3 regions of the Streptomyces sp. NPDC051664 genome follow, and region 2 is predicted to be linked to each of the others. Evidence: riboswitches for the same ligand, from Rfam matches in the RefSeq annotation. Region 2 holds a riboswitch; each other region holds the start of a gene.
What was found. A riboswitch is a leader RNA that binds a small molecule or an ion and turns the genes downstream of it on or off. The one in region 2 is predicted to bind cyclic di-AMP.
Positions count from the first base shown of each region.

Region 1: it holds a riboswitch for cyclic di-AMP, as region 2 does, so the genes downstream of both, ACIA8E_RS16455 (NlpC/P60 family protein) here and ACIA8E_RS19560 (transglycosylase family protein) in region 2, are expected to answer to the same signal.
Region 3: it holds a riboswitch for cyclic di-AMP, as region 2 does, so the genes downstream of both, ACIA8E_RS25170 (transglycosylase SLT domain-containing protein) here and ACIA8E_RS19560 (transglycosylase family protein) in region 2, are expected to answer to the same signal.

Region 1 covers NZ_JBITCU010000007.1:230,966-241,002, reverse strand. Annotated here, with positions in the region: gene ACIA8E_RS16475 (cobalamin B12-binding domain-containing protein) at 1-197, opposite strand, end outside; gene ACIA8E_RS16470 (esterase/lipase family protein) at 550-1,422, shown strand; gene ACIA8E_RS16465 (M23 family metallopeptidase) at 1,716-3,230, shown strand; gene pcrA (DNA helicase PcrA) at 3,327-5,780, opposite strand; cyclic di-AMP (ydaO/yuaA leader) riboswitch at 6,038-6,204, shown strand; gene ACIA8E_RS16455 (NlpC/P60 family protein) at 6,203-7,357, shown strand; gene ACIA8E_RS16450 (hypothetical protein) at 7,453-7,806, opposite strand; gene ACIA8E_RS16445 (NlpC/P60 family protein) at 8,163-9,218, shown strand; gene ACIA8E_RS16440 (GNAT family N-acetyltransferase) at 9,275-10,036, shown strand.
Region 2 covers NZ_JBITCU010000009.1:248,430-258,466, forward strand. Annotated here, with positions in the region: gene ACIA8E_RS19545 (nucleoside triphosphate pyrophosphohydrolase) at 1-884, shown strand, start outside; gene ACIA8E_RS19550 (cytochrome P450) at 894-2,195, shown strand; gene ACIA8E_RS19555 (transglycosylase family protein) at 2,301-3,236, shown strand; cyclic di-AMP (ydaO/yuaA leader) riboswitch at 3,537-3,707, shown strand; gene ACIA8E_RS19560 (transglycosylase family protein) at 3,711-4,409, shown strand; gene eno (phosphopyruvate hydratase) at 4,690-5,970, shown strand; gene ACIA8E_RS19570 (septum formation initiator family protein) at 6,073-6,543, shown strand; gene ACIA8E_RS19575 (DUF501 domain-containing protein) at 6,614-7,222, shown strand; gene ACIA8E_RS19580 (exopolyphosphatase) at 7,219-8,160, shown strand; gene ACIA8E_RS19585 (NAD(P)/FAD-dependent oxidoreductase) at 8,788-10,037, shown strand, end outside.
Region 3 covers NZ_JBITCU010000014.1:98,427-108,463, reverse strand. Annotated here, with positions in the region: gene dacB (D-alanyl-D-alanine carboxypeptidase/D-alanyl-D-alanine-endopeptidase) at 1-1,609, opposite strand, end outside; cyclic di-AMP (ydaO/yuaA leader) riboswitch at 3,120-3,305, shown strand; gene ACIA8E_RS25170 (transglycosylase SLT domain-containing protein) at 3,310-4,077, shown strand; gene ACIA8E_RS25165 (GNAT family N-acetyltransferase) at 4,207-4,821, opposite strand; gene ACIA8E_RS25160 (DinB family protein) at 4,880-5,431, opposite strand; gene ACIA8E_RS25155 (GMC oxidoreductase) at 5,798-7,441, shown strand; gene ACIA8E_RS25150 (carboxymuconolactone decarboxylase family protein) at 7,445-7,924, opposite strand; gene ACIA8E_RS25145 (dihydrodipicolinate reductase) at 7,921-9,000, opposite strand; gene ACIA8E_RS25140 (MFS transporter) at 9,185-10,037, opposite strand, start outside.

The DNA of each region.
Region 1 (10,037 bases), on a different contig from region 2:
AGGATCGAGAGGCCGATCGCGTCGGCGTCCTCCTGGATCGCGGTGTCCACGATCTGCTCGGGCGTCTGGTGGAGCCCGGTGTAGATGACCTCCATACCGGCGTCGCGCAGTGCCCGCGCGATCACCTTGGCGCCGCGGTCATGGCCGTCGAGGCCCGGCTTGGCCACCACCACACGGATCGGACCGGTCACACCCATCACTGCCTCCACATGCGTCTCCCGTGCCTGAAAGGGCCAGGGATGTGAACGAACGTTATCGACAGCATCCCGCAACCCGCCGTTTCGCGGTGGACCGGGAGGGGGAAATCACACCTGGGACATGTTCGCCAGGCTCCGTTCCCGCATCACGGCACACCCGCCGCGCGGGACGGACGCCAGGGGAGCCGCTACGAGGCCGCCGTACCACCGCGCCGCCAGCCGCACGGCACGGCGGTACGGCACCAGGGGCCCGACCAGCCCCCGCCCACACCTCTGCCACGGCGCCCATGAGGGCATACGGGGACCGGAGCCGCCTCCCCGTGCGCCGAGCAGGAGGTCGGCCATGAGGGTCATGAAGGTCCTGCCTTTCCTTCCATCGATGCTGCGCGAGCCGTGCCTGCGCCGCACCTGGCTGTCATCGGCGCTGCTGAGGGCCACCGCACTGGAGCTGATCGTGCTCGCCGGGCATGTCCTCCTCTACCCCGCGGGCATCACCAGCGAGCGACGGGACCCCGCACGCCCGTCCGAACCGCCCTTCGAGCCGTCCACCGCACCGGCCGGTACCCCGGTCCTTCCCGTCGAAAGCCCCGACCGGCCGCCCGTCGTCCTGCTCCACGGGTTCATCGACAACCGCTCCGTCTTCGTCCTGCTGCGCCGCTCCCTCACCCGGCACGGCTGGCACCATCTGGAGTCCCTCAACTACTCGCCGCTGACCTGCGACATCCGTACGGCCGCCGAGCTGCTCGGCCGGCACGTCGAGGAGATCTGCGGCCGCACCGGGCACCATGAGGTCGACATCGTCGGGCACAGCCTCGGTGGCCTGATAGCCCGTTATTACGTGCAGCGACTCGGCGGTGACCGACGGGTCCGCACCCTGGTCACTCTCGGCACCCCGCACGGCGGCACGGCCGTCGCCCCGATGGCCAGTGCGCACCCGATCGTGCGCCAGATGCGCAGCGGTTCCGCCCCGATCGAGGAGCTGCGCCGGCCTGCGCCCGGCTGCCGGACCCGGTTCGTGAGTTTCTGGAGCGAGCTGGACCAAGTGATCGTCCCGGCCGAGGCGGCCTGCATCGACCATCCGGATCTCGATGCCCAGAACGTACGCGTCAGCGGGATCGGCCATCTCGCACTGCCGGTCCACCCGGCGGTCGCCGCCGGGATCCGCCAGGCGCTCGAGTCCCCGGAAGCGGCCCCCGGACTTGTGGGTACCGCGTCAGTGGCCTGAGAAGGACCGGAATCCTCACCGCGCAAGGCCGCCACGCCGCGATGAGAGTCGCCCACGGGCACTCCGGGCCGCCGGGACGGGCCCATAAATAGAACGCGTTTCGAACATAGAGCCAAAGCTCTGTGCACAGTCCGTCGAAAGGCGGCCGATTGCCCGTTTCCTGAGCGGCCAAAACCTGACGAAGATTGTCGGCGTCGCATACCGACGGGTACAGTCGCGGCCACTGCTTTCCCCCTGGGATCCCCCACCGGACCCAGACCCCAGGTCCTGCTGCCGAGGCGAGAGAGAAGTTGGTGAACGACCAGCACCCCCACGCCGGGTATGTCGGTTACGACAGCCACTCCACGGGCAGCTTCGACAACGACCCGCTCTTCGGCTCCCTCCCGGGCAGCTACGACGGCACGTACGACACCACCGGCCACAACGGTGGTTACGACGGCGGTTACGACGCCGGACAGGCCGGATACAACGGCCAGTACGACGCAAGTCAGTGGGACGCCGGCGCGCATCAGACCGCCGCCTACGACCCCTATGCCGCATACGGGACCCAGCAGCCGCAGCAGTACGCCACCACCGCGACCTGGATGCCGGACGCCGGCGGCATTCCCGCACAGGGCGGCGCCCCGGATTCGTCGGGCCAGTGGAACACCAACGGCTGGTATCAGGACGGCCAGTGGGCGACAGCCGGGACAGCCACCTACGACACCGGCGCGTACGACGCCACCGCCTGGAACACCGGCGCCGCGCCCGAGCACGATCAGCAAACTGCGCATACCGCGCAGGAGTCGTACGAACCCGAACAGACCGCCCGCGGCGCCCAGGAGCCGTACGAGGCGCATGAGTCGTACGAGTCGTACGCGGACCAAGGCTCCTACGATCCGTACGAGCCCTACCGCACCGCCGAGTTCAGCCTGCCCGACACGGACCTGCCCGGCGCCACCGGCATCGTCGACGACAGCGACGCTGACCGCGAGGACAGCGACGGCCTCGACACGGACCGCGCGGCGGGCCGCAGCGACGGCGACGTCCCCCGTCCCGTAAGCCGCCCCAGCACCCGTGGCGGCAGCCGCAGTCGGCGCCGCTCCCCCGCGAAGCGTTCCGCACTCCTCACCGTCGCCGTTCCCTCCGCCTGCGTGATGAGCGTCGCCGGTATCGCCGCCGCCTCCGTCGGCGGGCTCGGCAGCGGCGAGGAGAAGGACGACACGACGTCGATGGCGGCCGCCGATCCCGGCACCGTCAAGCCGGTCGCCGCCAACAACAAGCTGGACACCCAGCTCGCCAACCTCAGCGCCGACGCGGAGAACTTCGCCGACCGCGCCAGCCGTACCCAGGAGCGCATCGACCTGAAGGAGCGGCAGGCGGCCGAGAAGAAGAAGCGGGAGGAGGAGGCCGCGCGCAAGGAGGCTCTGCGGCCCAAGTTCCTCCTGCCGGTCGCACAGCACGGCCTCAGCGCCTACTTCGGCCAGGCCGGCGTCAACTGGATGTCCGTGCACACAGGCATCGACTTCCCCGTCTCGTACGGCACTCCGGTGATGGCCGCGACGGACGGCACCGTACGCACCCAGTGGAACAGTGCGTACGGGAACATGGCCATCGTCACCATGGCCGACGGCACCGAGACCTGGTACTGCCACCTCAGCAGCACCAAGATCCGCTCGGGCCCGGTCAAGGCCGGTGAGGTCATCGCGTTCTCCGGAAACTCCGGGAACTCCACTGGCCCGCACCTGCACTTCGAGGTCCGGCCCGGTGGCGGCGCGGCCATAGACCCGCTGCCCTGGCTCCGCAGCCACGGCCTCGACCCGACCTGAGCAGCCGCAAGGATCCACGGCGAGAGGCGGCAGGCGCCCTCCCGGTGGCAGGCACCCCGCGCCCGCCACCACCGCCGCCAGTGCCCCAGGGGCGTCCTAGAGCTTCTCCACCGGCGCGTATCGCAGCAGCAGTTTCTTCGGCCGTTCGTCCCCGAAGTCGACCGTCGCCTTCGCCTGGTCGCCGATCCCCTCGACCGCCGTCACCGTGCCGAGCCCGAACTGGTCGTGCGTGACCCGGTCCCCGACCACCAGCGTGATCGTCGGCTTGTCCGAGGTGCGCCGGGTCGCGAAACCCGAGGGGCCCGAGCGCGAGCGCGAGGAGGACAGCGACGACGTGATCCCCGACGTCGGTCCGGCCGGGGCCGCCATCGGTCCGGTCCGCTTCCACTGCAGATGCCGGTCCGGAATCTCCTCGAGGAACCGCGACGGCGGGTTGTACGAGGGCTGCCCCCACGCACTGCGCATCGCCGCCCGGGTCAGATAGAGCCGCTCACGGGCCCGGGTGATCCCGACGTAGGCGAGGCGCCGCTCCTCCTCCAGCTCCTTGACCTGTCCCAGCGCGCGCATGTGCGGGAAGACGCCGTCCTCCATGCCGGTCAGGAACACCACCGGGAATTCGAGACCCTTCGCGGTGTGCAGTGTCATCAGCGTGATGACGCCGGAGCCGTCCGTGTCCTCGTCGGGGATCTGGTCGGAGTCGGCCACGAGCGCGACCTTCTCCAGGAATTCGGCGAGCGTGCCCGCACTCGCGCCTTCCCCTGCGTCGGACTCCCCCCGTTCCTGCTCGAACTCTAGCGCGACGGCGGCGAGTTCCTGCAGGTTCTCGATGCGGGTCTCGTCCTGCGGGTCGGTGGACGCCTGGAGTTCCGCGAGATAGCCGGTCCGCTCCAGGACCGCCTCCAGCACCACGGCGGGGCCCGCGCCCGACTCGACGATCGTGCGCAGCTCCTCCATCAGCGTGTTGAACCGCTTGACGGCGTTGGCCGAGCGGGCCGCCATGCCGTACGCCTCGTCGACGCGGCGCAGCGCCTGCGGGAACGTGATCTTCTCGCGCAGCGACAGGGCGTCGATCATCGCCTCGGCGCGGTCGCCGATGCCGCGCTTCGGCACGTTCAGAATGCGGCGCAGCGGGACGGTGTCCTCGGGGTTGGCGAGGACCCGGAGGTAGGCCAGGATGTCCCGGACCTCCTTGCGCTCGTAGAAGCGCACGCCGCCGACGACCTTGTAGGGCAGGCCGACGCGGATGAAGATCTCTTCGAAGACACGGGACTGTGCGTTCGTCCGGTAGAAGATGGCGACATCGCCCGCCTTGGCGTCGCCCGCGTCGGTCAGCCGGTCGATCTCGTCGGCGACGAACTGCGCCTCGTCGTGCTCGGTGTCGGCGACATAGCCGGTGATCCGGGCGCCCTCGCCCGCGTTCGTCCAGAGGTTCTTGGGGCGGCGGCTCTCGTTGCGTTCGATGACCGCGTTGGCCGCGGAGAGGATCGTCTGCGTGGAGCGGTAGTTCTGCTCCAGCAGGATCGTTGTCGCGTTCGGGTAGTCCTCCTCGAACTGGAGGATGTTGCGGATGGTCGCACCGCGGAAGGCGTAGATCGACTGGTCCGCGTCACCCACGACGCACAGCTCGGCGGGGGCGTCGGCCGGTCCGGCCGGGCCCACCAGTTCGCGTACGAGCGTGTACTGCGCGTGGTTGGTGTCCTGGTACTCGTCGACGAGGACGTGCCGGAAGCGGCGGCGGTAGTGCTCGGCGACATCGGGGAACGCCTGGAGCAGGTGGACCGTCGTCATGATGATGTCGTCGAAGTCCAGTGCGTTGGCCTCGCGCAGCCGGGACTGGTACATCGCGTAGGCCTGGGCGAGCGTCTTCTCGAAGCCGTCCGCGGCCTGCCCGGCGAAGGTCTCCTCGTCGATCAGCTCGTTCTTCAGGTTCGAGACCTTCGCCGTGAACGACTTCGGCGGGAAGCGCTTCGGATCGAGGTCCAGATCGCGGCAGACCAGGGCCATCAGCCGCTTGGAGTCGGCGGCGTCGTAGATCGAGAACGACGAGGTGAAGCCGAGCTTCTTCGACTCGCGGCGCAGGATCCGTACGCAGGCGCTGTGGAACGTCATGACCCACATGGCGTTGGCGCGCGGTCCGACGAGCTGCTCGACGCGCTCCTTCATCTCGCCCGCGGCCTTGTTGGTGAAGGTGATCGCCAGGATCTGGCCGGGGTGCACCCCGCGCTCGGCCAGCAGATGGGCGATGCGGTGGGTGAGCACCCGGGTCTTGCCGGAGCCGGCCCCGGCGACGATGAGCAGCGGCGACCCAGCGTGCACGACGGCGGCGCGCTGCTCGGTGTTCAACCCGTCGAGCAGGGCGGCAGCGTCGATGACGGGGCGGTGGGCGCCGTCCCGGTAGTACGCGTCCCTGGGCGGCGGGGGCACGTCGAACACGCCCGCGAAGAGGTTCTCCGGCACCGCTTCGGGTGCGGAGTCCTCGGGGGGCGGCGGGGGCTCTTCCTCCGAGTGCTGGAGGCCGGCCAGGAAGCTGTCGTCAAAGAGGCTGCTCATCGCTTGACGAGTCTAGGCCGCCGCACCGACACCGTGCGGCCGCATGGCGAACCGCACCCGGCGCACGGGCACATACGGAGAGCGCACAGCCACACCGCGTAAGGGAGGAGGGGTCGCCCGGCCCGCATCCCCATCCCCGTCGCCAAGGTCACGAAAATGTATCGGGCATATCGAACATCAACCTTCACAGCAGCACCACGGGTTGGCTAGCGTGCTCGGTCGGGCGGCCCGTACCCCCTGAGGCGAACCACGCCGAGCGGGCTCCCGCGCCGAATCCGGGCTGCCCTCGCGGAAGTTCGGAGCCGGGGACCCACACGCATCACCGGGGTGAATCGGTCCATATCTACACATCCGGACCGTAGGGCAGCCTTCCGTTCCGCCCGAACCCGACAGCTAACCCGGTAGGCGGTCCACGGAAGGAGATGCCGGCCTTGGCGTCGCATCGCAAACCGCGCACCCGGGTGCGCTCCACCACGCCCGCCGTCGGGCTCACGACGGCCGCCCTGGCGGGTGTGACCCTGCTCTCCACGCAGAGCGCCACGGCCGCCCCGGCCTCGCCGAAGCCCAGCATCGAGGACGTACAGAAGAAGGTCGACGACCTCTACCGGCAGGCGGGCACCGCGACCCAGCAGTACAACCAGGCGAAGGAGGCCTCCGCCGCACAGCGGGGCAAGGTCGACGCGCTGCTGGACGAAGTCGCAAAGCGTGCCGACAAGCTGAACGATGCGCGCAGGACGCTCGGAAACTACGCGGCGGCGCAGTACCGCACCGGCTCCATCGCACCGAGCGCCACCTTCTTCCTGGCCGACGACCCGCAGTCGTACTTCGACCAGAACCAGCTGATGGCACGGATGGCGGGCCGGCAGCAGAAGGCGGTCACGGACTTCCGTACGCAGCAGGCCGCGGCGTCGAAGAAGCGCGCCGAGGCGACGAAGAGCCTGGAGACGCTCACCGAGTCGCAGGCCACGCTGCGGACCAGCAAGGAGAACGTCCAGAAGAAGCTGGGCGAGGCCCGCGCGATGCTGTCGAAGCTGACGGCCGAGGAGAAGGCGCGGCTCGCGGCGCTGGAGCGCAAGAAGGAAGCGGAGGCCAAGCGCAAGGCCGAGGAGCTGGCCCGTCAGCAGGCAGCCGCCAAGGCCGAGGCGGACCGCAAGGCCGAGGAGGCCGCGAAGCAGGCCGGAACGGGCGGCGATACGGGAACGGCGACCGGATCGGACAGCAGCGCCACCACGAAGGCCGACAAGGTCCTCACCTTCGCCCGCGCCCAGTTGGGCAAGCCGTACGTCTGGGGCGCGACGGGTCCGTCGTCTTACGACTGCTCGGGGCTGACCCAGGCCGCCTGGAAGGCGGCAGGCGTCGACATCCCCCGTACCACCTGGGACCAGGTGGAGATCGGCACACGGATCGCGACGGCGGATCTGCAGCCGGGCGACCTCGTCTTCTTCTACGACGACATCAGCCACGTCGGCATCTACAAGGGCGACGGCATGATGATCCACGCTCCGAAGCCGGGCGCGAACGTCCGCGAGGAGTCGATCTACTACATGCCGATCTACGGCAGCGTGCGGCCCGCGTAGCCGCGGCCCCGGACAGCAACGAGCCCCCGCCGGAAGGATCCGGCGGGGGCTCGCGCCATGAAGGACAGGGACCGGCCCGGGCGGCAGCGGTCGGCTCAGGTCCAGAGTGTCGCGATGAAGATGTTGGCGACCGTCAGCCCGCCGACCGCCGCGAAGGCGCCCTTCTCGACCTTCTCCTCGTCCCGCTTGACGTACACCAGCGCGAGGATCACGACCAGGACCGCCAGCTTCACACCGATCTTGATGTTGTTGACCGGCTGGTCGTCCGCCTGGTTGAGCCCGACCAGTGCGATACCGGTGACCAGCATGGTCAGCGCACCGTGCAGCATCGCCGGGACGAAGCGGGCCGTGCCCGCCCCCATCGCCTTCATCTGGGTCAGGAAGCCGCCCAGGAGTGCGGCGATACCGATGATGTGCAGCGCGACGAAGACATTGATGAGTACGTCCATGGGGCCGCAGCCTAGCCGGGGCCATAGCACCGCTCTCCGGCGAGGTGGGGGCTCCTTGGTGTTTCACTTATATCTGCACCAATTGCCTGACTTTGGTGCGTTTTCTCCGATCACTTGATGACATCGCCGCGCCAAATTCGGGCAATAGCCGTCATTACGACTCTTCCTCGTGCCCCGGGTTTAGCGTCCCTATCCAGGTGACCGGCTTCACCGGCGCTCCGCACCCGGGCGGCGGCCCGGTCACCCCGCCGAAGAGTCCGGCGGCGCGCGGCTCCCCCTGCCGGCGTCGCCGCCGGACCTCCGCGGGCCCGCCGGTAGGCCCCGACGGGCAGTCGACAGCAAGGAGCCCCGCCCCCGTGGCAGCGCATCGGAAACCCAAGCAGCGCCCGTGTACCGGCTCTGCTGCCCGCACCGCAGCCACCCTCGCGTTCGCCGGGGCCGCAACCGCTGCCGCCCTGCCGGGCGCCGCACACGCCGATCCGCAGCTCACCCCCGCCCAGGTCAAGGCCAAGGTGGACCGGCTGTACCACGAGGCGGAGGTCGCCACCGAGCAGTACAACGGCGCGAAGGAGAAGGCGACCGCCACCGTCAAGTCCCTGGGCGCGCTGCGCGACGAGGCCGCCCGCAGGACCGAACGCCTCAACGCCTCCCGCAACGCACTCGGTTCGCTCGCCGCCGCGCAGTACCGCACCGGAGGCATCGACCCCGCCGTACAGCTGGCGCTCTCCTCCGACCCCGACGAGTACCTGCAACGGGCCTCGTACGTGGACCGGATCGCTGACCGACAGGCCACCGAGGTCTCCAAGGTGCAGCGGCAGGTCACCGAGATCGCCCAGCTGCGCGCCGAGGCGAAGGAGGAACTGGCGGCACTGGGCACCCGCCAGGCCGAACTGAAGAAGCACCGCACGACGGTCAGGGCCAAACTGGCCGACGCCCAGCGGCTCCTGGACACCCTGTCGCCCGCGCAGCGCGCCGCGTACCAGCAGTGGGACACTGCACGCTCCGCCGCCGGCCACGCCGATCGCAGCAACCGCCGCGCCGGTGCCGCGCAGGCCGCCCCCAACGCCCGCGCCGCGGAGGCCGTCGCGTTCGCCTACGGGGCGCTGGGCAAGCCGTACGTCTGGGGCGCGACCGGTCCGACCTCGTTCGACTGCTCCGGGCTGACCCAGGCCGCCTGGCGCTCCGCCGGCGTCTCGCTCCCGCGCACCACGTACACGCAGATCAACGCCGGACAGCGGATCTCCCGCTCCGAACTCGCCCCGGGCGACCTGGTGTTCTTCTACTCCGGCGTCAGCCATGTCGGCCTGTACATCGGCGGCGGCCTGATGATCCACGCGCCGCACCCCGGTGCACCGGTCCGCGTCGCGCCGATCGACGAAATGCCCTTCGCCGGGGCGACCCGGGTGGCATAGGCTCCCGGCTGCCGCAGCCCCCGAGTCCCACCGGACCGGTCGAAGGAGACTCGCACATGCCCATGGACGCAGACGTCCAGAGCCACACCCGTACGCTCGCCCTGCGCTCCCCCGACCATCTGCGGATCGGCCCGTTCACCGTCCGCCACAACCCCGACTGGCAGCTGAAGTACGCCAACTACGCGATCCCGGACCAGGGGGCCGAGCCGACGGCGGCTGATGTGCAGGCGCTGATCGCCGCGTTCCGCGAACGGGACCGGATGCCGCGTCTGGAATATCTGCCCGGTGGGGCACCCGCGGTCGAACCCGCGCTGCTGGCCGCCGGTTTCACCGTCGAGAACAGGGCCCCGATCCTGGCCTGCGCCCCCGGCGACCTCCTGCCGCCGAAGCCGGTGGACGCCCTCGTCATCGCCGAACCGGCCACCGACGCGGAGTTCGACGCCGCCGCCCGCGTGCAGCACCACGGCTACGGCGGCACGGGCGAACCCGAGGGCGGCGAGGCGGCCTGGCTGCGCAACGCGGCAGCGGGCGGCGGCGTGGCAGCCCTCGCCACCGTGGACGGCGTCCCGGCGGGCGCGGGCGGCTGCTCGGTCCCCGTCGACGGCCTCACCGAACTGGCCGGTCTCGCCGTCGCCGAGACGTTCCGCCGCCGCGGCATCGGCGCCGTGCTCTCCGCCCACCTGACCGCGACCGCGTTCGCGCGGGGCTGCCGGGTGGTGTGGCTGGAGCCCGGCGACGCCGACGTGGAACGGATCTATGCGGGCATCGGATACCGCAGGATCGGCGAGAAGCTGAACATCTCGCTCGACCCCGCCTGAA
Region 2 (10,037 bases):
CCTGGCAGACGCTGCACGCCGCCGACCGGGTGCTCTGCGCCGAGCAGGACCACCCCCAGCTGCCGTATCTGCGCGAGGCGGGCGTCACCGTCGAACACACCGCGCCCACCGCGCAGGAGCTCGTCGACGCCTGCGCGGGCGGCCGGACCGTCGTGGTCGTCACCGGCGGCGAGGGCAACCAGCCGCTGACGGACGGGCTGGCCCGGCTCGCCGGATCGGGCCGGGTGCAGATGCCGAACCTGGAGCTGCTGCCCGGCTCGTACGACCTGCCGGGCGCCCGCCTCCTCGATCTCGTCCAGGTCATGGACCGGATCAGGGCCGAGTGCCCCTGGACGTCGCAGAAGACCCACCAGGGGCTCGCCAAGTACGCCATCGAGGAGGCGTACGAACTGGTCGAGGCGATCGAGGACGGCGACCGCGACGAGCTGCGCGAGGAACTCGGGGACGTACTCCTTCAGGTCGTCCTCCACGCCAGGATCGCGGAGGACGACGAGGACCAGCCGTTCTCCGTCGACGATGTCGCGGCCACCCTCGTCGAGAAGCTGATCCACCGCCATCCGCATGTCTTCGGCGACGAGACCGCCGAGACCCCGGAGGACGTGCACGCGCACTGGCTGCGCACCAAGGCCATCGAGAAGCAGCGCGACTCGGTCACCGACGGGGTGCCGCTCGGCCAGCCCGGCCTGGCGCTGGCGGCGAAACTGGCCGGCCGGGTCCGTACCGCCGGACTCGATGTGGCGCTCCCCGCGGGGGGCGGCATCGGGTACGAGCTCCTCGCCCTCGCCGTACGCGCGGAACAGGACGGCACCGACCCCGAGGCGGCACTGCGCGCCGCCGGCCGCGCCTACCGGGACGCGATCCTCGCGGCGGAGACCAACGGATAACGTCAGGGGGTGAACGACAGCCCCGCCGACACCCCTGCCGACGCTCCTGCGGACGCCCCCGAACTCTTCACATGGGAGTTCGCCACCGACCCGTACCCGGCCTACGCCTGGCTGCGCGAGAACAGCCCCGTGCACCGCACCGAGCTGCCCAGCGGGGTCGAGGCATGGCTGGTGACGCGGTACGTGGACGCCCGGCAGGCCCTCGCCGACACCCGGCTCTCCAAGAACCCGGCGCACCACGACGAACCGGCGCACGCCAAGGGGAAGACCGGCATCCCGGGCGAGCGCAAGGCGGAGCTGATGACGCATCTGCTGAACATCGACCCGCCCGACCACACACGGCTGCGCCGCCTCGTCTCGAAGGCGTTCACGCCGCGCCGGGTCGCGGAGTTCGCGCCGCGCGTGCAGGAGCTGACGGACCGCCTCATCGACAACTTCATCGAGGTGGGGAGTGCGGACCTCATCCATGACTTCGCGTTCCCGCTCCCCATCTACGCGATCTGCGACCTGCTCGGCGTTCCGCGCGAGGACCAGGACGACTTCCGGGACTGGGCGGGCATGATGATCCGCCACGGCGGCGGGCCGCGTGGCGGGGTGGCGCGGTCGGTGAAGAAGATGCGCGGCTATCTCGCCGAACTGATCCACCGGAAGCGGGAGAACCCCGGGGACGATCTGATCTCGGGGCTGATCCGGGCCAGCGACCACGGCGAGCACCTCACCGAGAACGAGGCCGCCGCCATGGCCTTCATCCTCCTCTTCGCCGGCTTCGAGACGACGGTCAACCTCATCGGCAACGGGGTGTACGCCCTGCTGCGCAACCCCGAGCAGCGGGAGCGGCTGCAGCGTTCGCTCGACGCGGGGGAGACGGGGCTGCTGGAGACCGGCATCGAGGAACTGCTGCGGTACGACGGCCCGGTGGAGCTGGCGACCTGGCGGTTCGCCACCGAACCGCTGGTGCTCGGCGGGCAGCGGATCGCGGCGGGCGACCCCGTACTGGTGGTGCTCGCCGCCGCGGACCGGGATCCGGAACGGTTCGCCGACCCCGACACGCTCGACCTCTCCCGGCGTGACAATCAGCACCTCGGCTACGGTCACGGCATCCACTACTGCCTGGGGGCGCCGCTCGCCCGGCTGGAGGGACAGGCCGCGCTGGCCACGCTCCTGAGGCGCCTCCCGGACCTGCGCCTTGCGGTGGAACCTACCGATTTGCGGTGGCGCGGGGGGCTCATCATGCGCGGACTGCGCACTCTTCCCGTGGAGTTCCATCCCGGACATTGCTCCGGTGAAGGTGACGCTCTGTCAACTCCGTGACTTTCACGTGATCTGTACTGCATCGACTTGTGACAAGCGTTCGACTGCCGCTACGTTCACCGTTCGACTCACCAGTCACTTGTCAGTCACACGGAAGGCAACCCCATGGGCTCCGCGAACGGCAGACACCGTCGCCCTCGTCAGGCACCCGCCATCGTCGTCGCCGCAGGCGTCACCGGCTCTGCCATCGCCATCCCGCTGCTCGGCGCGGCCGGTGCGCACGCGGCCGACGCCACGACCTGGGACCGGGTCGCCGAGTGCGAGAGCGGCGGCATGTGGAGTGCCGACCTCGGCAACGGCTTCTACGGCGGTCTCCAGTTCTCGCAGGACACCTGGAAGTCGTACGGCGGCGAGGCGTACGCCTCGCGTGCCGACCTCGCCAGCCGCTCGCAGCAGATAGCGGTCGCCGAGAAGGTCCTCGACGACCAGGGGCCACGGGCGTGGCCCAGCTGCGCGGTGATCTCCGGGCTCACGGTGGACGGGACGCTGCCGGGTGTCGACCCGGGAAGCCTGCTGTCGGCCGACCCGACGGAGAGTGCGGACCCGTCCGACGAGGCGTCGGACGAGGCGAGCGCCACGGGCGGATCGAAGTCGTCGTCCGCCAAGTCGTCGGAGAAGTCGTCCGGCGAGACGTCGGGTCGGACGTCGGGCCAGGCATCGAGCGAGCCGTCGGCCGATGTGCCGGATACGTCGGGTTCAACCGACTCGTCCCGCTCGCCCGGTTCTTCCGGCAGCGAGACGGGCGGTAAGCATCGTGGCGCGCCGGCCCCCGAGGTGAGCCAGGGCATGGGACCGGGCGGTGACCGAGACTCGGGCCGCCATGCTTCCCGCGGTAACAGCGACGGGCGCGACACGCGCGACTCGGCCGCCGACGGCACATACACCGTTCGGCCGGGCGACAACCTCTGGGCGATTGCTGATGCACAGAAGGTTCATGGCGGATGGCCGGCGCTCTACGAGGCCAACAAGAGTGCTGTCGGCGACGACCCGGATCTCATTCTTCCTGGCCAGAGCCTCGATCTCGGTGTGAAGGCGGAGTGAGACCGGTCTGATCAACGGCTTAAATCACCCCAGAAATCGGGGTAGTTCAGAGGCCTATGTCCACTTATGCGTAAGTGAGACATGGGTCTCTTTGCGTTAATCGGCGTGTCTCGTCTGCCAGGCCTGTCCGCATTGCCCCCCACCTGCGAAAACGATGAACGGCCGGACGTGGGTAGGGGATGATTGTCAGTTATGTCCGTCTTTGAATGTGGGGGTTGCGTGCGTTTACGGTCGGAACCGCTCGCACCGCGGGCCCCGTCGACCGTCACGCCGAATCCTGCCGTCGGTCGAAGGGAACAGACGCGTAAAGCGCCGTAGGCAGGAGCGGGGGACCCAGGTAAGCGCCGGGCCCGATGGTCGAAAGACCGTCAGGACCGGCTTGGGGTGAAGTCGCACGCTAGGACATGCGACCGGGCAACTCACTTGGCCCGAACCCGACAGCTCACCTCGTAGGCGTCGGTGAGGAGAAGTTGCATGCTGCTGAACAGCAAGGGCAAGCACCGTCGCCCGTCCAAGGCCGTCCGTGTGGCCACGCTCGCCGGTGTCGCCGGTGCCGCCATCGCCGTTCCCCTGATGGGTGCCACGGGCGCCTCCGCCGCCTCCGTCGCCACGTGGGACGCCGTCGCCCAGTGCGAGTCCGGTGGTAACTGGTCCATCAACACCGGCAACGGCTACTACGGCGGCCTGCAGTTCTCGCAGTCCAGCTGGGCTGCCGCCGGCGGCACGCAGTACGCCCCGCGGGCCGACCTGGCCACCAAGGCCCAGCAGATCGCCATCGCCGAGAAGCTCCTCGACATGCAGGGTCCGGGTGCCTGGGGCTGCGCCGGCGCCGGCAACCTGACCAACGACGGTGTCGACCCGGGCGTCGACACCGGCTCCGCCGCCGCGAAGCCGGCCGCACCGAAGCCGGCCGAGCACACCGAGGCCCCCACCGCCTCCCGCTCGGACCGCGGCACCGCCCCCGAGGCCGCGAAGACCGTCACCACGCCGACCGGACAGAAGGTCGCGAAGGGTGACGGCGAGTACAAGGTGAAGGCCGGTGACTCGCTCAGCAAGATCGCCGAGGCGCACAAGGTGAAGGGCGGCTGGCACCAGCTGTTCAAGCTGAACAAGAACATCGTCAAGGACGCCGACCTGATCTTCCCGGGTCAGCAGCTCCACCTGACGAAGTAGTACGAGCCTCAGCAGAAAAGCTCTCTCCTCCCTGAGCACCTCGACCCGGCGCGGATTCCCCCGTACGCGCCGGGTCGGGGTTTCTGCGCTCACCGTTCGACTGTTGTGGTTACTGATCAGTAGATTTCTGAATTTTGCCCGTCTACGGGTGCCCTTGGGTCCTTTTTCGTCCCAGGAGACGGGCGGTCGCCGAACGCAGTGGGCCAAGGCGGTTAGGCTCTTGGCGCAAGGCCAAAGCGACCCTGCACAACCAGCGTCATATCCCAGAAGGAGATGCCTCGTGCCGTCCATCGACGTCGTCGTAGCCCGGGAAATCCTCGACTCCCGCGGAAACCCCACGGTCGAGGTCGAGGTTGGCCTCGACGACGGCAGCACCGGCCGTGCTGCCGTTCCGTCCGGCGCCTCCACCGGTGCGTTCGAGGCCATTGAGCTTCGCGACGGTGACCCCAACCGTTACCACGGCAAGGGCGTCGAGAAGGCCGTCCTCGCCGTGATCGAGCAGATCGGCCCGGAGCTCGTCGGCTACGACGCGACCGAGCAGCGGCTGATCGACCAGGCGATGTTCGACCTGGACGCCACCGAGAACAAGGGCTCGCTCGGCGCCAACGCCATCCTCGGCGTCTCGCTGGCCGTCGCGCACGCCGCCTCCGAGGCCTCGGACCTGCCGCTGTTCCGCTACCTCGGTGGCCCGAACGCGCACCTGCTGCCCGTCCCGATGATGAACATCCTCAACGGTGGGTCGCACGCCGACTCCAACGTGGACATCCAGGAGTTCATGATCGCCCCGATCGGCGCGGAGTCCTTCTCCGAGGCCCTGCGCTGGGGCGCCGAGGTCTACCACACGCTGAAGAAGGTCCTGAAGACGAAGGGCCTGTCGACCGGTCTCGGCGACGAGGGCGGCTTCGCGCCGAACCTGGAGTCGAACCGCGCCGCCCTGGACCTCATCCTCGAGGCCATCAAGGAGGCCGGTTACGCCCCGGGCAAGGACATCGCGCTCGCGCTCGACGTCGCCGCCTCGGAGTTCTACAAGGACGGCAAGTACGAGTTCGAGGGCAAGTCCCGCTCGGCCGCCGAGATGACCGAGTACTACGAGGAGCTCGTCTCCGCGTACCCGCTGGTCTCCATCGAGGACCCGCTGTACGAGGACGACTGGGCCGGCTGGAACGTCATCACCCAGAAGCTCGGCGCCAAGGTGCAGATCGTCGGCGACGACCTGTTCGTCACCAACCCGGAGCGTCTGGCCCGTGGCATCGAGGAGGGCTCCGCCAACGCCCTGCTCGTCAAGGTCAACCAGATCGGTTCGCTGACCGAGACCCTGGATGCCGTCGAGCTGGCCCAGCGCAACGGCTTCAAGTGCATGATGTCCCACCGCTCCGGTGAGACCGAGGACGTCACCATCGCCGACCTCGCCGTCGCGGTGAACTGCGGTCAGATCAAGACCGGCGCCCCGGCCCGCTCGGACCGCGTCGCCAAGTACAACCAGCTGCTGCGCATCGAGGAGATCCTCGACGACGCGGCGGTGTACGCGGGCCGCTCCGCGTTCCCGCGCTTCAAGGGCTGATCGCAGGCCCGTCACGGGTCAAAGGCACCGGCCTCCGTCCGTCCCCGCACTCGGTCCCGTACCGTGTGCGGGGACGGACGTGCGTAGTGGGGAGGCGGAGACATGGCCGCGAAGGACCGGGACCGGTTCTCCACCGCGACCCGGCTGCGGCTGCTCGGAGAGCAGACCGCCGCCCGCGTCTACCGGTCCCAGAACCGCCGTCAGGCCCGCCGCTCCCGGCTCACCGGCCGGGCCGCTTTCCTCGCCCTTGTCGTCTGCTCCCTGGTGGTGGCGCTCGCGTACCCGATGCGGCAGTACGTGTCGCAGCGCGACGAGATCGCCGACCAGGAGCGGCTGGCGCAGGAGGCGGAGGCGCGGACCGAGGAGCTCCGCGACGAGAAGGCGCGCCTCCAGGACGACGCGTACATCCGGCGGCTGGCCCGGGAGCATCTGCACTACGTCCTCCCCGGAGAGACCGGTTACATCGTGGTCGACCCGGACGCGGCCAAGGAGCGCAGCGGAGGGTCGGAGGAGACCGATCGGCCGTGGCACTCGAACCTGTGGGACGGCGTGGACTCCGCCGACCGCTACTGACCTCTTCTCCTTTTCTCCTGATCCTCTGCGGAACCGCAGTTCAAGCATCCCGAGTAGAACCAAGGCAGGCATGGAAACGCCCCCTCCCCAGACCGAATCCACCACGCCCACCGAGGCGGACATCGCCGCGTTCCAGCAGCAGCTCGGCCGCCCGCCGCGCGGACTGCGCGCGATCGCGCACCGCTGCCCGTGCGGCAACCCGGACGTGGTCGAGACGCAGCCCCGGCTGGAGGACGGTACGCCGTTCCCGACGACGTACTACCTGACGTGCCCGCGCGCGGCTTCCGCGATCGGAACGCTGGAGGCGAACGGCGTCATGAAGGAGATGACGGAGCGTCTGGCCACGGACCCGGAGCTGGCGGCGGCGTACCGCAATGCGCACGAGGACTACATCGCCCGGCGTGACGCGATCGAGGTGCTGGAGGGCTTCCCCAGTGCGGGGGGCATGCCGGACCGGGTGAAATGCCTGCATGTGCTGGTCGGACACTCGCTGGCGGCGGGGCCGGGCGTGAATCCGCTGGGGGACGAGGCGATTGCGATGCTGCCGGAGTGGTGGCGCAAGGGGCCGTGCGTGACGCCGTGCGAACCCGCGGCCGAGGCCGGCACATCAACCCCGTCCGGCGACCCCGGACCGGGGTCCGGCGCGGAGCCCCAGGCATCACGACAGGAGCGTCCATGACCCGCGTAGCCGCCATCGACTGCGGAACCAACTCCATCCGGCTGCTCGTCGCCGACGCCGACCCTGCCACCGGTGAGCTCACCGAGCTCGACCGGCGGATGGAGATCGTCCGGCTCGGGCAGGGCGTGGACCGCACCGGCAGGCTCGCCCCCGAAGCGCTGGAGCGGACCTTCGCCGCCTGCCGCCGGTACGAGGCCGTCATCAAGGAGCACGGCGCGGAGAAGCTCCGCTTCGTCGCCACCTCCGCCTCCCGGGACGCGGAGAACAGGGACGAGTTCGTCCGCGGCGTGCTGGACATCCTCGGCGTCGAGCCCGAGGTGATCAGCGGCGACCAGGAGGCGCAGTTCTCCTTCGAGGGCGCCACCAAGGAGCTCGCGGGCCGGGACCATCTCGCCAAGCCGTATCTGGTGGTCGACATCGGCGGCGGTTCCACCGAGTTCGTCGTCGGCGGCGACCGGGTACTGGCCTCGCGGTCCGTGGACATCGGCTGCGTACGGATGACGGAGCGCCACCTCGTACGCGACGGTGTCGTCACCGACCCGCCCACACTGGGTCAGATCACCGCGATCCGCGCGGACATCGACGCCGCCCTGGACCTCGCCGAGGAGAGCGTCCCGCTCACCGAGGCCGCCACGCTCGTCGGCCTCGCCGGCACCGTCACCACCGTGGCCGCGATCGCTCTGGGACTGCAGGAGTACGACTCCGAGGCGATCCACCACTCGCGGATCTCCTTCGAGCAGGTCCAGGAGATCACCGGGCGGCTCGTCACCTCGACCCACGCCGAGCGCGCCGCGATTCCCGCGATGCACCCGGGGCGCGTCGATGTGATCACCTCCGGGGCGCTCGTCCTGCTGGCCGTGATGAAGCGGACCGGGGCCCGCGAGGTCGTCGTCAGCGAGCACGACATCCTGGACGGAATCGGCTGGTCGATCGCCTGAGGGCTGTCACGTGATCCCTGGTGGATCAGGGCGCGGCGTCGGATGCGGTGCATCGCGAGGCGGAGGGGCGCCATCGTGCTGGGCGTATTCGGGCGTTCCGACAACGCCGTGAGGTGCCGTAGCTGTCGTCGTACGCCCGCCAGGGATTACCGGGACAGCCCTTGGCCGGGCGGCCGGGCAGGGGTGGGTACGAGCGTGGCCGGTGTCGCGCTCATGCGCACTCCCGCCTGCACCTTTGAGCCCTCGTCGGCTCCTCGTGGACCCTTCGCGGACCCCCTCCGGAGACACGCCGCGACGAAGTTCGTGAACTTCTTCACAAGGAATTCGGCACTCCGGACCACACTTCTGCTCCGTACGGGCTTCCACGTCCGCCGACGGGCCCGCCCGCCGTGCATGCGGCACGGTTTCGGGCGTGTTTCGAGGGGGTGGGGGAAGGGGGTGGTCCACGGTGCTCGCGGGGCTCAAGAGCCTGCTCACAAGCGGTGAACAACGTTCGCCCCGGCGCGGTGGTTCCCTCGCGCCGCCATGACCTCGGTCACGTGGGCGGCGGAGTGTAGCAGAGGGTGGGGAATACCTTGTGAAGGGGCTCACGAGCGTGCCCCCCGGGTGGGGTGGATACTCGATGGCATGAGCACCACGGAGCGTCCCAGGATCCTCGTAGTAGGCGGTGGGTACGTAGGCCTGTACGCAGCTCGGCGCATTCTGAAGAAGATGCGCTACGGCGAGGCGACCGTCACGGTCGTCGACCCCCGGTCGTACATGACCTACCAGCCCTTCCTCCCCGAAGCCGCCGCCGGCAGCATCTCGCCTCGGCATGTCGTCGTCCCGCTGCGACGCGTACTGCCGAAGGCCGAGGTTCTCACCGGCCGCGTCACGACCATCGATCAGGACCGCAAGGTCGCCACGGTCGCGCCGCTCGTCGGCGAGGCCTACGAGCTGCCCTTCGACTACCTGGTCATCGCGATGGGCGCGGTCTCCCGCACCTTCCCGATCCCCGGCCTGGCCGAACAGGGCATCGGCATGAAGGGCATCGAGGAGGCCATCGGCCTGCGCAACCACGTTCTCGAGCAGCTGGACAAGGCCGACTCGACGACCGATGAGGACGTCCGCCGCAGGGCGTTGACGTTCGTCTTCGTGGGCGGCGGCTTCGCCGGTGCGGAAACCATCGGCGAGGTCGAGGACATGGCCCGCGACGCGGCCAAGTACTACACGAGCGTGAAGCGCGAGGACATGCGCTTCGTCCTCGTCGACGCCGCCGACAAGATCCTTCCCGAGGTCGGCCCGAAGCTGGGCACCTGGGGCCGGGAGCACCTGGAGTCCCGTGGTGTCGAGGTCTTCCTCTCGACCTCCATGGACTCCTGCGTCGACGGTCACGTCGTCCTGAAGAACGGCCTCGAGGTCGACTCCAACACCATCGTGTGGACGGCCGGCGTGAAGCCGAACCCGGCGCTGGCCCGCTTCGGCCTGCCGCTCGGTCCGCGCGGTCACGTGGACACCTCCGAGAAGCTTCAGGTGCAGGGCACCGACTACATCTGGGCCGCGGGCGACAACGCCCAGGTTCCGGACATGGTCGGCCGCAAGGCCGGCAACCCGAACGCCTGGTGCCCGCCGAACGCCCAGCACGCACTGCGTCAGGCCAAGGTTCTCGGCGACAACGTCATCTCCGGGATGCGCGGCTTCCCGCAGAAGGACTACAGCCACGCCAACAAGGGTGCGGTCGCCGGTCTCGGCCTGCACAAGGGCGTCGCGATGATCGTCATGGGCAAGGTGAAGATCAAGCTCAAGGGCCGTCTCGCCTGGTACATGCACCGTGGCTACCACGGCGTGGCGATGCCGACCTGGAACCGTAAGATCCGGATCTTCGCCGACTGGACCCT
Region 3 (10,037 bases), on a different contig from region 2:
GCTTCATCCAGGAGCATTCGAGGTCGGTGCGCCCGGACTGCTCATCCCTGGCAGCGGGCGCATCGGTCGAGGCACGGTCGGACCGGGCCGTACCTTGCGTCTGCTGTGCGCCCTCCACGCTGTAGCCGGCGAGCGCCGCTCCGACCGCATCCTCGATGTTCTTGACCGAGCTCGCGACGTAGTTGTTGCTGACGAAGCTGAAGACGAGCTTCCGGCCGTCGGCGTCCGTGACATAGCCGGAGAGCCCCGAGACGCCGGTCAGCGAGCCGGTCTTGCCGTGCAGATTGCCCGCAGCCGAGGTCCCGCACATGCGGGAGCGCAGCGTCCCGCCGGTCATCCGGTCGGACACGCAGGCGATCGGCAGGGCGTCGTACCACTCCTGGAACCACGGTTGATGGCGTGCGGCGACCAGCAGTTCGGTGAACTGCTCGGTGGACACCACGTCCATCCTCGACAGGCCGGAGCCGTCCATCTGACGCAGGTCAGCGGGGTCCAATCCGAGGGTACGCAGGTGGTCGGCGATCGCCGACAGCCCGGCCGACCAGGTGCCGCTGCCCTTCACCTCGTAACCGATGGTCTTGACCAGCACCTCGGCATGGTTGTTGTTGGACAGCTTCAGAAACGGCGTCAGAAGATCCTTCAGAGGCATCGACGGATGGGAGGCCAGTGTCGTGGCACCTTGCGGAACGGCCTCGCCCAGCACCGTCCCTCGGGTGACCTTCACTCCGTGTGCGGCCAGCGCGTCCGCGAAGACGGCGGTCGCATAGCCTGTGGGCTCCCAGACGCTGGTCCACGACGTGGCGGGTGCGCTCTCGACGGGGATCTTCCCGCTGACCACGATGGTGTTGCTGCCGTGCATGCGATCGACGGTGATCGTACGACTCTCACCGGCGGCGACCGTGGTGGCACGGTTGTCGATGCGGACGTAGTCGTTGGACGGGGTGACTTTCACCGCGGGCGCTGCACCGGGCGCGGAGCCCGGGGTCACCGAGAGGAGCACGGTGCCCGCGTCGTAGTCGGTGTCCGGGGCCACCGTCAGTGGAGAGATCTGCGACGAGTAGTAGGCGGACTCGTCGTCGGCCGCCCAGGACGCGCCCAGCCGGTTGCTGTCGAACCGGGTGTCGTCAGCGACCAGTCGGCCGGTGATCCGGCGGATCCCGGATGCGGCGACCGTGGCGGCCAGCCGGTCGTAGTCCTCGGCCAGCATCGTGGGGTCGCCGGTGCCGCGAAGATACAGGTCGCCCCGGACCACGGACCCGTGGCGGGAGCCGTCCGCGAGTACATCGGTGCTGAACCGGTAGTCGGGGCCGAGCAGCGCCATGGCCGCGGTCGACGTCAGAAGCTTGGTACTGGATGCGGGCACCAGGCGGCCGTCGCCGTTGCGTTGATAGAGCGTCTGCCCGGTTTCGGCGTCCCTGACGACGACTCCGGCCTGGGCGCCGTTCAGCCGTGTGTCGCTGAGAATCTGGTCAAGGGTCTGCGACAGGCCGGGCGCCGGGGCGTCGGCCCCGGCCGGGGCTCCTGAGGTGGCGGTGAGTGCCAGGCTCGCGGCGACGGCCCAGAGCAACGCCCGATGGCGGAATCTTCGGTGAATCGTTGGCATGCGCATGGAAAGAGATGATCAGGCATCCGGATCCTAGGCGGAAGGCCTACGTCGTTCGGATCCGGGGGCAACCGGGTCGGGGTGCAAAGGGGAGGCAGCTGGACCGGAGCCCTACTCCTGTCCGCAACCGGTACAGCTGCCCGTTCATGCAGTGAACAGGGTGGATCTGGAGGGAATCTGATGAGGATTCAGGGGGCATTGACTGATTCGACCGTCCCGGAATGCACCCTGCCCCCGCTCCGTCGCAACGTACCTGATGCGCGACGGAATTTATGCCGGGCCGAATCGATTACGAGGGCCGCGCAATGTGGGAACACAGCAGGCGTCAAGGGGTAGCGAGCTCATTCCGACTTACGGGGCGTGATTCAACACGGCGTCTCCTGTGATGAATCGATCGAGTTGGACAGGATTATGGGTGGAAGGAGTCGAGTGGTGGAATGTGCGTCTCTCGACTCCGTGGCACTTCCCCTTCTTCCAGCGATCTCTGTATCAACGCAGGGCGGCAAGTGGGGGGTTACCGTATTGCTTCCGGGGCGGGCGTGCGCACACCGCTGGTTTCGACGCGCAGGATCAGGATGGTTCGCATGAGCAGCCGAGGCGTCGACTGTCATCAAGAGCTGTCCCGCAACGCCGAGCAGAGGTCTCGCTGCATTGCTGCGGCCTGCCGTGTGACCGATTCCTGATTCCTCCGCGAAGCGGACGGGCCCAAGGGGTACTCGTCCGAAGAGGATGAAGAGAGGGATCTTGCGAAGCTCGCCCGCTTTGTTGAGAAGCTGAAGAAGATCGATTCAGCAGCCTTCGAAGGCTACGTCGGGTTCATCCGGCCGGAGCCCCTCGACATCCCTTAGCGATGGCGATCACGATGCGCCTCGTCCGGACGCCCGGTATGCAGCAAGCCGGTGGGCCGGGCGATGCTTCGCGGCGAGAGCGACACGGAGATCAGCCCCCGGCCCTCCATCGCCGGCACGCCGCTTGCGCTTCCGGACGGCCCCGGTGGGCGGGCAGGGCGTTTGCGCACCGTGACGGCCATGCCGAAGGCGTGCGGCACCTCCTGCGCCCATCGGGACCGTCGTTCGTGTGAGCCTGCGCGACCTGGCCGGAGTGCGGCCGCCTGTGCGCCGCAGCCGGTGGAGATGCGTGACGCGCTGTCGCCTCCCGCGGGGGGACGTCCGCCCCGACGAGGCGAAGGCATCGCTCGGCCGCCCGCCAATGTCTCGAATGTCCCAATTTTGGCAATAGAGATAAATTGCTCTCTTTGCTGGCGAATGCATGACTCGCACAGGCCGAGGTCCTGCCTGTCGGGCAAATCGCCCTTTTCGGACTAAGTGGCGAGAGTCACTTTCCGGGACCGCGGACGCGACGGCGTACCGCTCGGTTCCCTTCTGCGCGAAGGAATTTGGCTTCGCGGGCGGGCATGGATTGCCGATAATTCCCCGACTCGATCTTGTAAATGAATTGTGATCGAAAAGTGGGGGCTTGTTCAGGTCGGAGTTTCTCGCTTACGGTCACCGTCAATCCGGATGGAACGCCGAATCCTGCCGCCGTCCGGGAATCCGACCACTCACGTACGGCAGGAGCGGGGGACCCAGGTAAGCAGCCGATCCGGTATCCGGAACGGCTAGGGGTGAAGCCGTATTCCCATACGGCCAGGCAACTCCAGCCTGAACCCGACAGCTCACCTCGTAGGCGCCGGAGAGGAACGCATCATGCCCGCAACGGGTAACCACCGTCGTCGTAAGTCCGGTTCGCTGACTCGCGGCTTCATCGCCGTGGGCGCGGGCGGAGCCGCTCTCGCACTTCCTGTGATCGGTGCGACCGCTGCCTCGGCAGCGCCGGCGCAGTCCGTCGCCACCGTCGCAAAGACTGTGGCGCCTGCTGCGGCCCCTGCCAAGGGAATTTCCGCCGCGAAGGCTACGCCCTCCGTCTATTCCGTGATAGCCGGTGACACCCTTTACAAGATCGCCACTGGGCATTCCGTGACTGGCGGCTGGCAGCAGCTGTACCAGGACAATCGCGAGGTCATCGGAGCCAACCCCGCTCTGATCAGCCCGGGCATGAAGCTGACCCTCGGTGCCAAGGCCGAGACCGCGGCTGTCGAGTCCAAGCCGGCCGCGAGCAGTGCCACTCCCGCCGCCGTGAAGCCCGCGACGTACACGAACGACCTCGACGGCTGGATCAAGGAGTCGCTGGCCGTCATGGCGCAGCACGGCATCCCCGGCAGCTACGACGGCATCCACCGCAACATCATGCGCGAGTCCTCGGGCAATCCCAAGGCCATCAACAACTGGGACTCGAACGCCGCCAAGGGCACGCCGTCCAAGGGGCTCCTGCAGGTCATCGACCCCACGTTCAAGGCCTACCACGTGCCCGGCACGTCGATGGACCCCTACGACCCGGTCGCCAACATCACGGCCGCGTGCAACTATGCCGCCGCCAAGTACGGTTCGATCGACAACGTGTTCGGGGCGTACTGACGCCCGGTTGCGTTGATGCCGGTTCAGGAGTGACGGGTGGCGAGGTCCGAGGGGGCCTCGCCACCCGTTCCTGTCTCTGCCCGATGGATGCACACGCGACCGCCGCGATCAGCGGCGCGCGGGCGACCATCAGAAGTCGATCCGCATGACGGCCCGCCTGAGTGTGGGCCTGCTCACCTCGACGAACCCTGCGTCGGCGAAAACGTCACGGCTGCCGACGTGGAGTTCGCCCCAGGTGATTTCCACCCCTGGCCGCGTGATCATCGGGTAGCCCTCGATCGCGCGGGCCCCGCGGTCGCGCGCGAAGCCGATCGTGGCGCGCGCGAGTGCGTACGTGATGCCGCGCAGACGGAAGCCCTTGCGGGTGACGAAACAGGTCACGGCCCAGACGCTGTCGTCGGTCCTGTCCTCCTGCCGTCCGGTCCAGGGGACGCGGGCGCGGAGCAGGCGGGGGTAGGACGTCCGGGGCTCGATCGCGCACCATCCGACCGGCTCGTCGTCCAGATAGGCGACGAGACCGCTTGTCGAAGGAGCACCGGCATTTCCGCAACCGGTCTGCTCACGCAGGCGCTCGGCACGTTCGGCCAGGGGGACCGAACCCCACTGGGAGCCCCTGATCTTGAAGCGCTGGCACTGGCACATGGACGGATAGTCCGTGGTGCCGAAGATCGTCTGCAGGTCGTCCCACGATGCTTCGTCGGCGGGGACGATAGCGAGCTGGTCATCCGAGATCGGCTGGGCCATGCCTGACATCATCACCACCCCGCCGCTACCGGAACCGGCCTGTCCGAGAGTGTCGGTTTCATCGTGGCGGGTCCTCTCCGACGAGCCCGTCGATGGATTCGCGGATGAGGTCGGCGTGTCCGACATGGCGTGCGTACTCCTCGATGAGGTCGATCAGCAGACGCCGGAGACTGGGTGACTGCCCGCGGGAGTTGGTGAACGCCGCGAGGTGTCCGACGCCATGCTCGGCCAGCGCCTGCCGGACGTTGGCGCGGGAGCGGACCGCAGTGTCCTGCCAGAGCGCCATGAGCTGCTCGGGGGTGTCCCCGGCGGCCGAGGACCACTCCCAGTCGGGATCGGCGTCCCAGTCCACCGTGTCCCACGGGGGAGCCGGCTCCCGCCCGAGCAGCTTCTGGGACAAGACGTCGTCCTCCACGAGGGCCAGGTGCTTGAGCAGCCCGCCCAGGCTGATCTTCGAGGCGGCGGCCGTCGTCCGCAGACCGGCCGCGTCCAGGCCCGCGCACTTCCACGCCAGCGTCCTGCGCTGGCGTTCCAGGGAACCCACCAGGGTGTCGATCTCGTTGCCCGCGACCGGTGGTTCCTCGAGCAACGGCTCGTTGTTCTCGCTCATGGTGGGCAGGCTACGGTCCATTCCGGTCGATCTGCTTCCGGAATATGGGGAGTTGTTGTCGGAGCGCGAGGAGTCCCGATCGAATCCGTCCGAGCACCTCACGGGGCTACTGCATCGGCCGCGGATTCCAGCTTCCTCGCCTGATGTTCGCGACCCGTCATCGGACCCTGCTGCATGAGTCGGTGCTCGGTGCTCGGCTGCGGTCGAGCGGCACCGAGCCGGGACCGGCCCGCTGTGCGCTGACGCACGGCGTGGTGTGTCCGGGGCGTGCCGTGAGCGGGCGCAAGTTACCCGCAGGTATGTAGTGACTTGACACGCAAACGGCAGTAGAACCAGTTTCACTCCGTCGAGAGTGAGGCGTGTCACATGAGTGACTCTACCATGCATGATATAGGCCCCAAGGGCGTTTCGCGGCGAAGATTCATCACAGGAACTGGTTCTATTTTAGGAGCCGTGGCCCTCGCGGGTCACAGCACCCCGGCCCAGGCCGGGGTCGGCTCCGCAGCCGCTCCGATCGACTCCGGGGCCCATGTCCCGGCCCTCGTGATCGGCACCGGATACGGCGGATCCGTCGCCGCTCTGCGTCTCGCCCAGTCGGGCGTCGACGTGCACATGATCGAAATGGGCATGGCCTGGGACACCGCCGGCCCGGACGGCAAGATCTTCTCCAACACGACATCCCCGGACAGCCGGTCGTACTGGCTCCGCACCAGGACCAAGCAGCCCCTCAGCAACTTCCTCGGCTTCCCCATCGACAAGGACGTCACCCGCAGCACCGGAATCCTCGACGCCGAGGAGTTCAGCGGGATCACGGTCTACCAGGGCCGCGGCGTCGGCGGCGGCTCGCTGGTCAACGGTGGCATGGCCGTCACCCCCAAGCGCGAGAACTTCGGAGCCGTACTCCCGTCGGTGGACGCCGACGAGATGTACGGCATCTACTACCCGCGCGCCAATGCCGGCCTCGGGGTCGGCACCATCGATCCCGTCTGGTTCGAGACCGCCGCGTGCTACCAGTACGCCAGGGTCGGGCGTAAGCACGCCCAGCGTGCCGGCTTCCCGTTCGTCTTCGTGCCCACGGTGTACGACTGGGACTACATGAAGCAGGAAGAGGCCGGAACCGTTCCCAGGTCGGCGCTGGCCGGCGAGATCCTGTACGGCAACAACTACGGCAAGAAATCGCTGCAGAAGACGTACATCGACCGGATCAGGGCCACCGGCCGGGTCGTCATCTCGCCGCTGCACAAGGTCACTTCGGTCGCACCGGCGACAGGCGGCGGCTACACGGTCGTCATCGACCAGATCGACACCGGCGGTGCCACCACGGCAACCAAGACGGTGACCGCGGACCGGGTGTTCTTCGCGGCCGGCAGCGTGGGCACCAGCAAGCTGCTGGTCAAGCTGAAGGCCACCGGCGCGCTCCCCGTCCTGAACAACGAGATCGGCAAAGGGTGGGGCGACAACGGCAACGTCATGTGCGGCCGGGCCAACCACCTGTGGGACCCGACCGGCAGCCTCCAGGCTTCCATTCCCACGGGCGGTATCGACAACTGGGCCGCCGGTGGTGCGTTCGCCGAGGTCGCCCCGCTGCCCACCGGTATCGAGACGTTCGCATCGTTCTACCTGTCCATCACCAAGAACCCGAACCGGGCCGAATTCACGTGGAACGCCGCGACGGGCAAGGTCGACCTGAACTGGCAGACCGCCTGGAAACAGCCGTCCATCGACGCCGCCAAGACGATCTTCGACAGGATCAACCAGAAGGAGGGGACGATCTACCGGACCGATCTCTTCGGTACCTACAAGATCTGGGGCGACCACCTCACGTACCACCCGCTCGGCGGCGCGGTGCTGAACCGGGCCACCGACAACTACGGCCGCCTGCACGGCTACTCCGGCCTGTACGTCATCGACGGCTCGCTGATCCCCGGCAACACCAGCGTCAATCCGTTCGTCACCATCACCGCGCTCGCCGAACGGAACATCGAGAAGATCATCGCCACCGACCTGTGACGATCAACGGCCGGGCAGCGCACACACGGTGTCGAGGCCCAGCACATGGTTGAGCCGGCCGAACGCCAGCCATGATCCGATGCTCATGCTCAGCTCCACGATCTCGAGCTGGCTGTAGTGCGCGCTCATCCGGGACCAGAACGCGTCGTCGAGGTTGTGGTGATCGAGGGCGTACCGCTCGGCGTATTCGGCGGCCAACCGGGTCCGGTCGTCGAAAACGTCGGTGGTACGCCACCGGGCCACCGCGTCGGCGAAATCCTCCTCGACCTTCACGCCGTCCCGTTCGGTCCGCCAGTCGAGGCAGAAGACGCACCCGTTGATCTGGGCGATCCGCAACCGCGCAGCTTCGAACTCGCGCAGTCCCAGGGTCGTATGGGCGTACACCGCCAGCGAGAAGTTCGATGCGGCGATCCCGATCCCGGGCACCATCTCGCCCCACACGTACTCGATCGCGTCCTTGCCCTCGGGGATGTCGATGTTCAAGGTTGTCTCCTTCCGAGCCTGCCGACTGCGGGGCGCAGCGGGACGTCGAGCGCGTCGTAGAGTCCTGGTTCCGCATTCACGAGCCAGTCGATGGCGCTCACGAGCCGGCCCACCGCGGTGGCGTTCCCGCCCGCGGATCTGTTCTCGCCCTCGTCGGTGGCCTCGACCGTGACCTCGATGCGCGGGCGGCCCTCGATGATCACTCGATGTGCGCCGTCGCCGTCGGGCGGCGTCGGCCAGTCCGGTGCGCAGGAGGGGTGAATGCGCGTGATGTGCTCGATGACGATGCGGGGCTCGCCCCCGACGATGCCCTGCACTTCGAACCGCACCGCGCCCTGGGTGCCGGCCTCGAACGAGCCCATCGTCCTGGTGCTCACCGTGGCGTCGAGCGGGCGCCGGTCCAACGTCTCCCGGATGTCCTCGAGTTCGGCTCCCAGGGCCCTGGCCATCAGCCGTATCTGCCCACCCCACACCATGGTCGGGACGGTCGGTGCGAGCATCAGCGGTTCGTACTCCATCGGCTGGCCCATGCCGACCAGGTACCGGACCGATTCCTCCTGCTCGTAGGTGGAGTAGTCGAAGATCTCCTGACAGCGGATCACGTCAACGGAGGTGCCGAGGCCGCTGATCAGCAACGGGAGTACGTCATTGCCCCAGCCGGGATCGACACCGGAGACGAACAGCGAACCGCCACCGTCCGCGATGGCCGCCAGCACCGGATCACGCAGCTCCGGCGGGGCGCCCAGCTGGTCGTACAGGGCGTACAGCGCGGGGGTGACGACCACGGCCCCCGCACGGATCGCCCTGCTGATGTCGGCGAGGGCATCGTCGGGGCGGATGTCGCCGGACGCGGCGTACACCACGGCCCGGGGGCCGGTGGCCAGCACGGCACCGACGTCGTCGTCCGCCACGACCCCCAGCGGACGACCGAGCCCACCGAGCTCACCCGCGTCACGCCCCACCTTGTCCGGGTTGTGGACGAGCACGGCCGTGAGCTCGAGCGCCGGATGGGCCTCGACAGCGCGGATTGCGGCGCGGCCGACGTTGCCCGTGCCCCAGACCACCGTGGAAATCATGCGCGGAGGGTAGCGAGAGGGCCTATCAGTTCCTAGTGCCGTGACGCGACGAGTTTGCCGGGCGGGGACACGGGAGTCGGCCCCACCGGGACGCGGCTCGGGCTGCGCCCGCTACGTCGTCAGGGCAATGGCTGCACCGCGGCACCGGGTGTGCTGCGCACCGGGCTCGCGTGGTTGGTTCCGGTCACGCTGCCCCGGCCTCCGAACGACTGGGAGAGGTGTGCGGCGAGCGAAGTATGTGGGCTGAGCACACGGCCACGACGCAGAACCCGAGTGGCAGCAGAAAAGTCAGGTTGAGCGGCATGAAATGCGTCAGCGGTCCGATGACGGCGGGGCCGGCGAGCATACCGAGATAGCCCAGGCCGGCGACGCGCGAGACATTCCTTCCGGCGGCGCTCGGATCGGCGTGGCCCGCGGCGCTGAAGAGCTGGGGGATACAGCCGGACAGCCCGGCCCCGAACACGGCCCAGCCGGCCAGGGCCAGCGGGATCCACGTGGAGAAGGTGGCCGTCGTCAGACCGACCGCGGCCAGCGCCGCCCCGTAGCGAAGGATGGCCACCGGCCCGAAGCGCATGGCCACTCGGTCGGCCAGCAGTCGACCGATGGTCATGGCGGTCGAGAACGCGCCGTAGGCGAGAGCGGCGATGGCGGCGGAGGCGTTCAGGACATCCCGCAGATGCAGAGTGCTCCAGTCGTTGGCGACGCCTTCGCAGAGCATGAGCATCAGCGCGAGCGCGGCCAGCGCCCAGATACGGGGGGATGTCCGGTGCACCGGTTTCGTGGCGGGAGCCTCCGCGGCAGGCGAGGGGGCCTGTGCGGCCGGCAGGAGCCCGCGGGCGGCGAGCACAGCGACGGCGAGACCGAGAACGGCGACTGAGCCGAGGGTCACCGCCGGGCTCCAGCCCCAGCTGAGCGTGCACGCGCCGAGCAGCGCGGCAAGGACGCCGCCGATGGAGAACGTGGCGTGGAAGGCGGACATGACGGGGCGTCCGTAGCCCCGCTCGACCTGGATGGCGTGGGCGTTCATGCTGACGTCC